Regions from separate parts of the Massilia jejuensis genome, predicted to be linked through region 1. Evidence: predicted binding sites of a transcription regulator. Region 1 holds the regulator's gene; the other holds the start of a gene.
The links. The regulator NrdR, encoded in region 1, represses ribonucleotide reductase genes. The targets are predictions, from matches to a motif close to CACNANATNTNGTG.
Positions count from the first base shown of each region.

Region 2: ACFPOU_RS09755 (ribonucleoside-diphosphate reductase subunit alpha) is a predicted target of NrdR. The motif match lies at 3,527-3,540, and genes of this name have one in related genera.

Region 1 covers NZ_JBHSMS010000017.1:12,152-17,618, reverse strand. The annotation lists gene ribD (bifunctional diaminohydroxyphosphoribosylaminopyrimidine deaminase/5-amino-6-(5-phosphoribosylamino)uracil reductase RibD) at 1-57, opposite strand, end outside; gene ACFPOU_RS05100 (GspH/FimT family pseudopilin) at 75-626, opposite strand; gene ACFPOU_RS05095 (type IV pilin protein) at 623-1,078, opposite strand; gene ACFPOU_RS05090 (pilus assembly protein) at 1,104-1,730, opposite strand; gene ACFPOU_RS05085 (PilW family protein) at 1,738-2,679, opposite strand; gene pilV (type IV pilus modification protein PilV) at 2,676-3,224, opposite strand; gene nrdR (transcriptional regulator NrdR) at 3,340-3,798, opposite strand; gene glyA (serine hydroxymethyltransferase) at 3,904-5,151, opposite strand; ZMP/ZTP riboswitch at 5,279-5,388, opposite strand.
Region 2 covers NZ_JBHSMS010000034.1:21,639-27,105, reverse strand. The annotation lists gene ACFPOU_RS09770 (sensor histidine kinase) at 1-1,669, shown strand, start outside; gene ACFPOU_RS09765 (sigma-54-dependent transcriptional regulator) at 1,666-3,078, shown strand; gene ACFPOU_RS09760 (hypothetical protein) at 3,081-3,248, shown strand; gene ACFPOU_RS09755 (ribonucleoside-diphosphate reductase subunit alpha) at 3,778-5,467, shown strand, end outside.

The DNA of each region.
Region 1 (5,467 bases):
GGCCAGCGCCATGGCGGCGCTGTCGGTGTCGAGCTTCGTGTCGGTGTCGGTCTGCACTGTGGTCTTCAGGTTTTTCAGGAGGGCGCGGCGGCGCCGTCGCAATGGTCGTCGCGCTCGGGATCGCAGGCGCGGGCCCGGCCCAGCATGTTGATTTTAATACGGCGGACCGCCCCGCCGTGAAACAGCGACAGCGTGCCCCAGCGCGCGGTGCCGGCGCCGGCGCCGCAGCTGCGCCCGGCGCCATTGTAGGCGATGTAATACGGCGCTGCAGGACTCGTGAAGGCAAAAGCGGCCGTCACCCCGGCCGGCAGCGCCCCGTGCACGGCGAGGATCTCGTCCGCGGCGCCGGGCACGCCGTCGCCGTCGCGGTCGGCGAACACGGTCCAGCCCTGCGTCCAGTCGACGCCGGCGGCGTCGCGCGGCATGACGATCACGGTCCGGTTGCGCGCGATCGCCTGCGCCCGCGCCAGGCCGATGGCGCCGAACAGGTCGTTCGTCGCCGTGCGGATCTGCTGGGCGCGCAGCAGCGCGCCCAGGTCGGGCACGGCAACGCCCAGCAGGAGCGCGGCAATCGCGGTGACGATCAGCAGTTCGGCCAGCGAAAAGCCCGCCCGCCGCGGCCTCATGGCCAGCACCGCCGCGCGGCGCCGCTGGCGCCCTGCTCGCCCGTGCTGCGCAGGGTGAGCGTGCCGCACTCGGCGTCGTGGAAGCCTGCGTCGACGTTCGCCGTACCCGGACGCGCACGCAATTGCACGCAGTCGCGCAAGGCGCTGCCCGGACAGGCGCCGGCATCGATTTCGTAGGCGCTGGCGGGCGCGGTCGTGCCCGACCACCAGGGCATCGCGTCGACCGGCGCCGCGCTGGAAAAAGCGGCGTAGGTGTGGTGCAGCGCGCGGTGCTGCTCCTGCCGCTGCATGAGCGTAACGAGCGCGGCCATGCCTTCCATGCGCCGCGTCTTCGCCAGGTAGGCGGCGTAGCCGGGCCAGGCCAGGCCGGCCAGCACCGACAGGATGAGCAGCACGACCATCGCCTCGACCAGGGTGAATCCCCTCGCTCCCGCCATCGTTGTTTCGTCCATCGTCGTTTCCTCGTCGGGTGGAAAATCAGGATGCGCCCCGGTGCAGCGCCGGCCAGTTGGCGATCTCGCGCCAGCCCAGGCGCTTGCCCGGAACGCCGCCGGCGGCGCGCCGGTAATAGCTCTGCAGGACGACGAGCGTCGCCGGGTCGGCGCCGACGCCCAGCGCGGTGATGCGAAACAGGGGCTGCGCGCCCGGCAGCAGTTCGACCAGGTAGCGCGGCGCGGCGGCCGGCAGCGTGGCCGCGCCGGTAGGCAGCATGCGCCCGGTGAAGCGGCCGTATTCGACGCCGGCGGCGCCGGCCAGGTCGGCCGCTTGCCAGGCGGGCGGCGCGGCCCCGCCCGCCCGGCACAGGCCGGCCCTTTCAGCGTCGCCGCTATCGCCGCAGCGCCCGGCAAAGGCGGCGCTGTCCGGCGCGGCGAAGATCGCGGTGCGCGGCGAAGCGGGACCGGCCGCGCCATCGATGTCGCGTTCGGCGTCGCGCAGCGCGGCCTCGGCCGCCGCGTGCGCCACCTGCCGGTCGCGTTCGCAGCGCGCCGACTTCGCGCTTGCCAGCGCGGCGCGCGCGGCCGACAGCGACATCATCAGCAGCGCCAGCATCAGGAACAGCATGGTGACGAGCGCGGCGCCGCGCGCGCGGGAGGGTGTGCGCATCGCCGCCTCAGGGCTGCGCCGCGCCGACGGCGAACACGGCCGTGAAGAGGCGGCGCGCCGGCGCCGCCGCGCGGCCTGCCAGGGCGGCGGCGGTGACATGGACGCCCACATCCTGCACGCCCGCGCCGGCCGCGCCATAGGCCGGGCCGAACAGCGCATACGCGGCCGGCCCGACCGGCGCGCCAGAAGGCCGTTCGCCGTGCAGCAGCAGCGCCACCTGCACGCTCGCGACCCGCTTCCACCAGGTCTTCTCGTTCAGTTCGGCCTGGCCTCCCCCCGCCAGCGGCAGGGCGGCGTCGAGCGCGGCCAGCGCGCCGGCGTTCACGTAGCGGTTCGGGGTGCCGTCGGGCGGCGTGTCGGTATCGACGCCATACAACACCTGGAAGCTGTCGACGCCGGCCACCACCGCGTCCGCGCTCCAGTCGGCGGCGCCCCGGTATTTGCAGCGCAGTTCGGCCAGGCCGTCGCTGTTGCGGGCGACATAGAAGATGCTCCAGCCTTCTTTCGCCGCGTGCACGGGAAAGCCCGCGCAGTCGATGACGCTGCCGTCGCCGTGCGGCGCGGCGCCCGCGCCCGCGAAGCGCACGGCCAGCACGTCGCTGCCGTTGACGGCGGCGCCGACCGGGTTGTCGATGCCGGGGCCGGTCTTGCGCAGCGATCGGCTGTCCAGGCCGGCGAGCGGCGCCGGGCCCCGCGTGGCGGGCGCGGCGCCGCCGAGCCGTTCCCAGTCGACGAACGCCCCTTGCGCGACCGCGCGCCCGATCAGCGCCAGCGCGAAGCGTCCGCCATCGTCGACGCCGGCCGCGTCCTGGTGGGCGACATAGGAGCGGTTCGCGCCGATCATCAGCACGGCGCCGGCCAGCAGGACGCCCAGGCCCAGCGCGAGCGCGACCAGCAGCTCGGCCAGGGTCGTGCCGCCCTCGCGCGCCGGGCCATGGCGCGCGCTCATCCCGCCACCACCATGGCGACGAAGGGCGTCGCTTCCGACGCCGGCTGCCCCGGCCGCGCGGGCCTGCGCCAGCCCAGCTTGACGACGACCGGCGCATGCGCGCCGCCGCTGCAGGCCCATTCGATGGCCTGCAATGCGGCGTTCCAGACGCCGGCGTCGCGGCAGATGGCGATGCGCCCGCCGGGAAAGGCGCCGTGCACGATGCGCGCGGTTTCGTACAGGTCGAACGCGGCCAGCTGCGCCGGGTTGCAGGCGGCGCCGAAGCATTGCCGCGGCGGCGCGGGCGGCGCGCCGGCGGCCGCGTCGTAGGCGAATCGAAGATAGGGATTGGACGCGTCGGCCAGGGCCATCTGGGCAGCGTTGACGCGCATGCGCGCGCCGAGCGAGGCGGCCAGCTGCACGGCTTCCGATTCGAGCGCGGCATGCTGGCGCAGCCGCGCGCTCGCCACCTGCGTGGCCGCGGCCCCGACGACGCCGAGCGCGAGCACGGCCATCGCGACCAGCACTTCGACCAGCGTGTAACCGCCCAGGCAAGAGCGCAGCAAGGAACACCTCCTCGGTTCAGGCGCGGCAATGCGCGCGAGCTGAGAAGGTAGCAGCGGGACAGGGTGCCCGGCTGCGCTGGCTCAAGCGTGCGCGGCCGGGTGAAGCGGACTTGATCTAGTTGCGTGGGTGGCCGACTTCGGCCAGCGCCTGCTGGAACTCTGCCAGATCCTTGAAGTCTTTATAGACGGAGGCAAAGCGGATGTAGGCGATCTCGTCGAGCCGCTTGAGCTCCTGCATCACGAGCTCGCCGACATGGCCGGTATCGACTTCGCGGCGTCCGCTGGTGAGCAGCTTTTCCTCGATCGAGGCCACGGCGGCGTCGATGGCTTCGGCCGAGACCGGGCGCTTGCGCAGCGCCAGCATCAGGCTGCCGCGCAGCTTGTGGCTGGCAAACTCGGTACGGCTGCCGTTTTTCTTGACGATGATCGGCATCGACAGTTCGATGCGTTCATAGGTGGTGAAGCGCTTGTCGCATTGCGCGCAGCGGCGCCGGCGCCGGATGGCGTCGCCCTCCTCGGATACGCGCGTATCGAGGACCTGGGTGTCTTCATGCTGGCAGAACGGACATTTCATGGGCGCCGATGGTGCGATGGTGATGCAAAGGAAGGGCAAGCGGAATATCCGCCCGCCCTTCCTGGACTCTACTACGTTTCGAGCAAGGATACTCGCCGTTGCGAATTACGCTGCGTACACCGGATATTTGTCGGTCAACAATTTCACTTCCGCCTTCACGCGCTCGATGGTCGCGGCATCGTGCGGGCTGTCGAGCACGTCGGCAATCAGGTGGCCGACCCGGGTGGCGTCTTCTTCCTTGAAGCCGCGCGTCGTGAACGCCGGGCTGCCCAGGCGGATACCCGAGGTCACGAACGGCTTTTGCGGGTCGTTCGGGATGCCGTTCTTGTTGCAGGTCATGTGCGCCTGACCAAGGATGGCTTCGGCTTCCTTGCCGGTCAAGCCCTTGGCGCGCAGGTCGACCAGCATCACGTGCGACTCGGTGCGGCCCGACACGATGCGCAGGCCGCGTGCGATGAGCGCGTCGGCCAGGGCCTTGGCGTTCTTTACGACTTGCTGCTGGTAAGCCTTGAATTCGGGCTGGAGCGCTTCCTGGAAGGCCACGGCCTTGCCGGCGATCACGTGCATCAGCGGACCGCCCTGGATGCCGGGGAAGATAGCCGAGTTGATCTGCTTCTCGAACTCGGCCTTCATCAGGATGATGCCGCCGCGCGGGCCGCGCAGCGACTTGTGCGTGGTCGAGGTGACGAAGTCGGCGTAAGGCACCGGGTTCGGATATTCGCCGGCGGCGATCAGGCCGGCGTAGTGGGCCATGTCGACCATGAAGTACGCACCGACTTCCCTGGCGACTTTTGCGAAGCGCTCGAAATCGATGCGCAGGGCAAAGGCCGAGGCGCCGGCAATGATCATCTTCGGCTTGTGTTCGCGCGCCAGGGCTTCCATGGCCTCGTAGTCGATGTCTTCTTCCGCGGTCAGGCCATACGAGATGACGTTGAACCATTTACCGGACATGTTCAGCGCCATGCCGTGGGTCAGGTGGCCGCCTTCGGCCAGCGACATGCCCATGATGGTGTCGCCCGGCTTGAGCATGGCGAAGAAGACGCCCTGGTTCGCCTGCGAACCCGAGTTCGGCTGCACGTTGGCGCTTTCCGCGCCGAACAGTTGCTTGACGCGGTCGATCGCCAGCTGCTCGGCGACGTCGACATATTCGCAGCCGCCGTAGTAACGCTTGCCCGGATAGCCTTCGGCATATTTATTCGTGAGCTGGGAGCCCTGGGCTTCCATCACGGCCGGCGAGGTGTAGTTCTCGGACGCGATCAGCTCGATGTGATCTTGCTGACGGGTGTTTTCCTTCTGGATGGCGTCCCACAGTTCCGGGTCAACCTTGGCCAGCGTGTGATCTTTTGCAAACATGAACAAAACTCCAATCGATAAGAGAACCGGACAACGGCAGTGCTGGATCGGCAAGAGGCCGGCAAGCGACAGGTGCGCGACAGGCAATGCACCGAATGGCGATGCATCGCATGCGCGCGAACCCATTGTCGGTTGCCCAGGCGAACGGCGGATGGAATCTCACGCTCCCCGGTGGGTGCCCACCTTTGCGCAATGCTGGAACAGCGGCTGCGTTCTTCGCCAGTTACGTGAGACATAAATGGACTCAGGATTGTATGTGAACTGTCCGCCGAGGGCAAGGAAAGCCCTGCCTGCCTGGCAACTGCGCGGGCGCGCC
Region 2 (5,467 bases), on a different contig from region 1:
CGCCCTGGTACTCATGCTGTACCTGGCCTTCGAGGTGCGCGACGGCGGCGTCCAGCCTGCGCCGGCCTATGCGCGCATCTGCCTCTTCTACCTCGGCGCCGCGTTCTGCTTCGGCGCGCTGACCCTGTTCTGGCGGCGCCGCTTCGCGCTCCAGCTGACCGCCCAGATCGCGCTCGACCTGGCCGTGATCTCGCTGCTCTACCTGGCCGCCGGCGGCGTGCGCAGCGGCCTGGGCATCCTCTACCTGTTTCCGCTGGCCGGCGCGGCCATCCTGGCGCCGCTGGTGCCGGCCCTGTTCTCGGCCGCGCTGGCCACCCTGTTCGTCCTCTCCGACGCTGCCTGGCGCTTCGTCATGCGCGAGGGCGAACCGGCCCTGATGCAGGCCGGGATGGTCGGCATCGCCTTTTTCGCCGTGGTCTGGCTGGTCAACCGGCTGGCGGCGCGCCTGATCGGCCAGGAAGAACTGGCGGCCCAGCGCGGCGTCGACCTGCAGGTGCAGCAGGCGATCAACGAGATCGTCATCGCCGACGTGGGCGACGGCGTGCTGGTGGTGGGCGGCGACGGCTGTATCCACACGGCCAATCCGGCTGCGCGGCGCATGCTCGGTATGGACGCGGCGGCCGGGTTGCAGCTCGACGGCCTGCCCGGCCTGGAACCGGTGGCGCACGCCTTTGCCGGCTGGATGGGCACGGCGGCCGCGCCGCCGACCCTGGCCGCGGTCGAGCCGGTGCCGGGCGAAGCCGGGCCCGATGCCGCTTATGTGATCCTCAAGCCCTACCAGGAAGCTGCGGTCGGCGAAGCCGGCCCGCGTGCCCGGCGCGACCAGCCGGCGCACCTGAAGCTGCGCTTTGCGCGCGTGGCCGGCGGCGGCGCGACGCCGGCGCGCAGCGTGATCTTCCTGCAGGACGTGAGCGCCATCGAAAACCAGGCGCAGCAACTGAAACTGGCGTCGATGGGCCGCCTGACGGCGAGCATCGCGCACGAGGTGCGCAACCCCTTGTCGGCGATCGGCCACGCCACGGCCTTGCTGGCCGAGGACCTGCACGGCAAGGCCGAAGTGCGTCTATTGAAAATTATCGGCGACAACGTGACGCGCGTGAACCGCATGGTCGAGGACATCCTGCAGCTCTCGCGCAAGGCCCAGCCGTATGCCGAGCCGGTGCAGCTGGCCGCCTTCCTGCTCGAACTCAAGAACGAGTTCTGCGAAACCCAGGCCTTGCCGGACGAGATGGTCTGGCTGGGCGGCGCCGGCGCGATCGAGGTGCGGTTCGACGCGCTGCACCTGCGCGAAGTGCTGGTCAATTTGCTGGGCAACGCGATCCGCTACGCCAGCCGCGCGCCCGCCAGCATCCGCATCTGGCCCGAGCTCGACGCTTTCGGTACACTCGAACTGCACGTGCAGGACGACGGCCCCGGCATCACGCCCGAGGTGCGCGCCCACCTGTTCGAGCCGTTCTACACGACCTCGAGCAAGGGCACCGGCCTGGGCCTGTACCTGGCGCGCGAGCTGTGCCTGAATAACGGCGCTAAACTCGATTACGAATCGCGTTTCAATGCAGGTTTGGAGCGCGCCGCGCCGGGGCCGCGCAAGGCCAGCGGCCGTTTCGTCATCACCTTCGCCCAGCCGGCGGCCGGCGGCGCGCAGGTTCAGCAAAGAGGTAGTCCATGAGTTCACCCCGCATCCTGGTCGTCGACGATGAAGCCGATTTGCGCGAGCTGCTCGAGATCACGCTCCTGAAGATGGGCCTGGACGTCGACTGCGCGGCCACGCTGCGCGAAGCGCGCCGCCTGGTCGAGGACAACGATTACGCCCTGGTGCTGACCGACATGCGCCTGCCCGACGGCCTGGGCCTGGAACTGGTGCGCGAAGTGTCGAGCGCCAGCAAGACCCCGATCGCCGTCATCACCGCCTTCGGCAGCGCCGAGAACGCGGTCATCGCGCTGAAGGCCGGCGCCTTCGATTACGTCTCGAAACCGGTGGTACTGGACGAATTGCGCGTGATGGTGCGCTCGGCGCTCAAGCTCTCCGACGGCAGCGGCGCGGCGGGCGCGGGCGCGGATACGGGCTCGCGCCTGATCGGCAATTCGCAGGCGATGCAGTCGCTGCGCGCCCAGATCGGGCGCCTGGCGCGCTCGATGGCGCCGATCGCGATCACCGGCGAATCCGGCGCCGGCAAGGAACTGGCCGCGCGCGAAATCCACGCCCAGAGTTCGCGCGCCTCGAAACCCTTCGTGGCCGTGAACTGCGGCGCCATTCCCGAAAACCTGATGGAGTCGGAATTCTTTGGCCACCGCAAGGGCGCTTTCACCGGGGCGGGGGAGGAGCGCGACGGCTTCTTCCAGGCGGCCAACGGCGGCACCCTGATGCTCGACGAGGTGGCCGACCTGCCGCTGGCCATGCAGGTGAAACTGCTGCGCGCGATCCAGGAGCGGCGCGTGCGCAAGATCGGCGCGACCGCCGAGGAGCCGGTCGATGTGCGCATCATCAGCGCCACCCACAAGGACCTGGCCAGGTGCGTCGAGCTCGGCGTGTTTCGCCAGGATCTGTTCTATCGCCTGAACGTGATCGAACTGGCGCTGCCGCCGCTGCGCGAGCGCCTGGACGATGTGCCGGTACTGGCCAGCGCCATCCTGGCGCGCCTGGCGGGCGCGGGCGGTGCTTGGCTCGGGCCCGGCGTGCTCGACGCCTTGCGTGCCTATTCCTTCCCCGGCAACGTGCGCGAGCTGGAAAACGTGCTCGAGCGCGCATTGGCCTTTGCCGACGACGGTGCGATCCAGGTCGAGGATCTCTCCTTGAAAGCGGCACGGGCGGACCCGCCGCCGGTGGCGGCCGTGCCGCCGGCCCCGCCGCCGATGGCCCCGGCCGCTTCTGCCGTGGCCGAACCGGCGGGACCCGGCCCGGCATCCTTGCCGAGCAACCTGCCGGCCTATCTGGAACAGGTCGAGCGCGACATCATCGGGCGCGCCTTGCAGCAGACCCAGTTCAACCGCACGAAGACCGCCGGCCTGCTCGGCATCAGCGTGCGCCAGCTGCGTTACCAGATGCAGAAACTCGATATCCAGGCCCCGGAGAATTAACGATGCCAAAACGCTTGCGTTACATGGTTCTCGCCATTGCGATTGTCGCCGCGCTCATGTGGATGAAGCACGAGCGCGATGCCGATGCCTGCCGCAAGGCGGGCGGGCAATGGGACGACGCGGCAAGTGCCTGCGTGCCGGCCGCGCCCGCGGGTGGCCGTCCGGCTTGACGCCGAACTTGTCGCATCTCAAAGCGCGGTCTTGTCAAAAAACGTTGCCTTTTCGCCAGTGCAAGATGACGCGCGTTGCACTGCTTTTGGGCAACACCGCGCCGCGCTGAACAAGCTTTAAGCAGCTGGTTAGTGCTCACTTACCGGCGATGGCGCATTCGGGGTTCAACAGCGCGATGTCAAGGGTCACGCGCACAAAAAAGCCCTGAAATTGAGAATTTAATCACTTGCGACTTGCGCTGACCAAGTACTACAATTAGTCCATTGTCAAACCAAGGCACTAGATCTAGTGGTAGCAGACTCAAGTATTCGCAATTTGGTGCTTGACACGGACAACAATAGCTCAACAGCTTCATATTTTTTTCAAGCAATTTAAATCCATCCGCGGCAACGTTTTCCGGCACCGTCCAACGGGCTGGCAGGGGTGGATTTTGCTTCGCATTTTTTCGTACATTTACTGGCTGCCCGTCCCGCGGGCGATCGACCGATAACCATAGGCGGCAGTCCGACTGCCCTTCCTGGAGGCCCCATGCAGACTTCTCAAGACATTTCCATCCACCCGCACGCGGCTCCGGGAACGGCTGACGGCGCGCAGAACGCGGCCGCACTGGCCGCGCGCGCCGACTACCGCATCCTGCGCCGCAACGGCGCCGTCGTGCCCTTCGAGCCGACCAAGATCTCGGTCGCGATGACCAAGGCATTCCTGGCGGTCGCCGGCGGCCAGGGCGCCGCCTCGGCCCGCATCCGCGAGCTGGTGGAAGCGCTGACCAACAACGTGGTGGCCGCCCTGATGCGCCGCCAGCCGAACGGCGGCACCTTCCACATCGAAGATGTGCAGGACCAGGTGGAACTGTCCTTGATGCGCTCGGGCGAACACGATGTCGCGCGCGCTTATGTCCTGTACCGCGCCAAGCAGATGGAAGAGCGCCGCCTGGCCAAGGAAGCCGCCGGCACGACGCAGGCGGCGGCGCCCCGGATCCACGTGCTCGACAACGGCCAGCGCCAGCCGCTCGACATGAACGCGGTGCGCGGCCTGGTCGATGCCGCCTGCGTCGGCCTGGAAAAGCACGTCGACGCCGATGCGATCGTCGCCGAGACCCTGAAAAACCTGTACGACGGCGTGCCGGTCGAAGAGCTGCACAAGTCGGCCATCCTGGCCGCGCGCGCGCTGATGGAAACCGATCCGGCCTACAGCCAGGTCACGGCCCGCATCCTGCTGCACACGATCCGCAAGGAAGTCTTCGGCAAGGAAGTCGCGCAAGCGAAAGCGGCCGCCGAATACATCACCTATTTCCCGCAATACATCGCCAAGGGCATCGCCAACGAACTCCTCGACGCTGAACTGGGCAACTACGACCTCGAGCGCCTGGCCAAGGCCCTGGTGGCCGACCGCGACCTGCAATTCGGCTATATCGGCCTGCAGACCCTGTACGACCGCTACTTCCTGCACGTGCGCGAAACCCGCATCGAAATGCCGCAGGCCTTCTACATGCGCGTGGCGATGGGCCTGGCCCTGCGCGAGGCGGACCGCGAAGCGCGCGCCATCGAGTTCTACCACCTGCTGTCGAGCTTTGATTTCATGAGCTCGACCCCGACCCTGTTCAACTCGGGCACGCGCCGCTCGCAGCTGTCGTCGTGCTACCTGACGACGGTGGGCGACGACCTCGAAGGCATCTACGACGCGATCAAGGAAAACGCGCTGCTGTCGAAGTTCGCCGGCGGCCTCGGTAACGACTGGACCCCGGTGCGCGCGCTCGGCTCGCGCATCAAGGGCACCAACGGCAAGTCGCAGGGCGTGGTGCCCTTCCTGAAAGTGGTCAACGACACGGCCGTGGCCGTGAACCAGGGCGGCAAGCGCAAGGGGGCAGTGTGTGCCTACCTGGAAACCTGGCACATGGACATCGAGGAATTCCTCGACCTGCGCAAGAACACCGGCGACGACCGCCGCCGCACCCACGACATGAACACGGCCAACTGGATTCCCGACCTGTTCATGAAGCGCGTGATGGAAAAGGGCTACTGGACCCTGTTCACCCCGAGCGAGACGCCGGACCTGCACGACCTGGTCGGCAAGGCCTTCGAGACCGCCTACACCGCGTATGAAGCGAAAGCCGAGCGCGGCGAGATGCTGGTCTTCAAGAAGATCGAAGCGCTCGACCTGTGGCGCAAGATGCTGTCGATGCTGTTCGAAACCGGCCACCCATGGATCACCTTCAAGG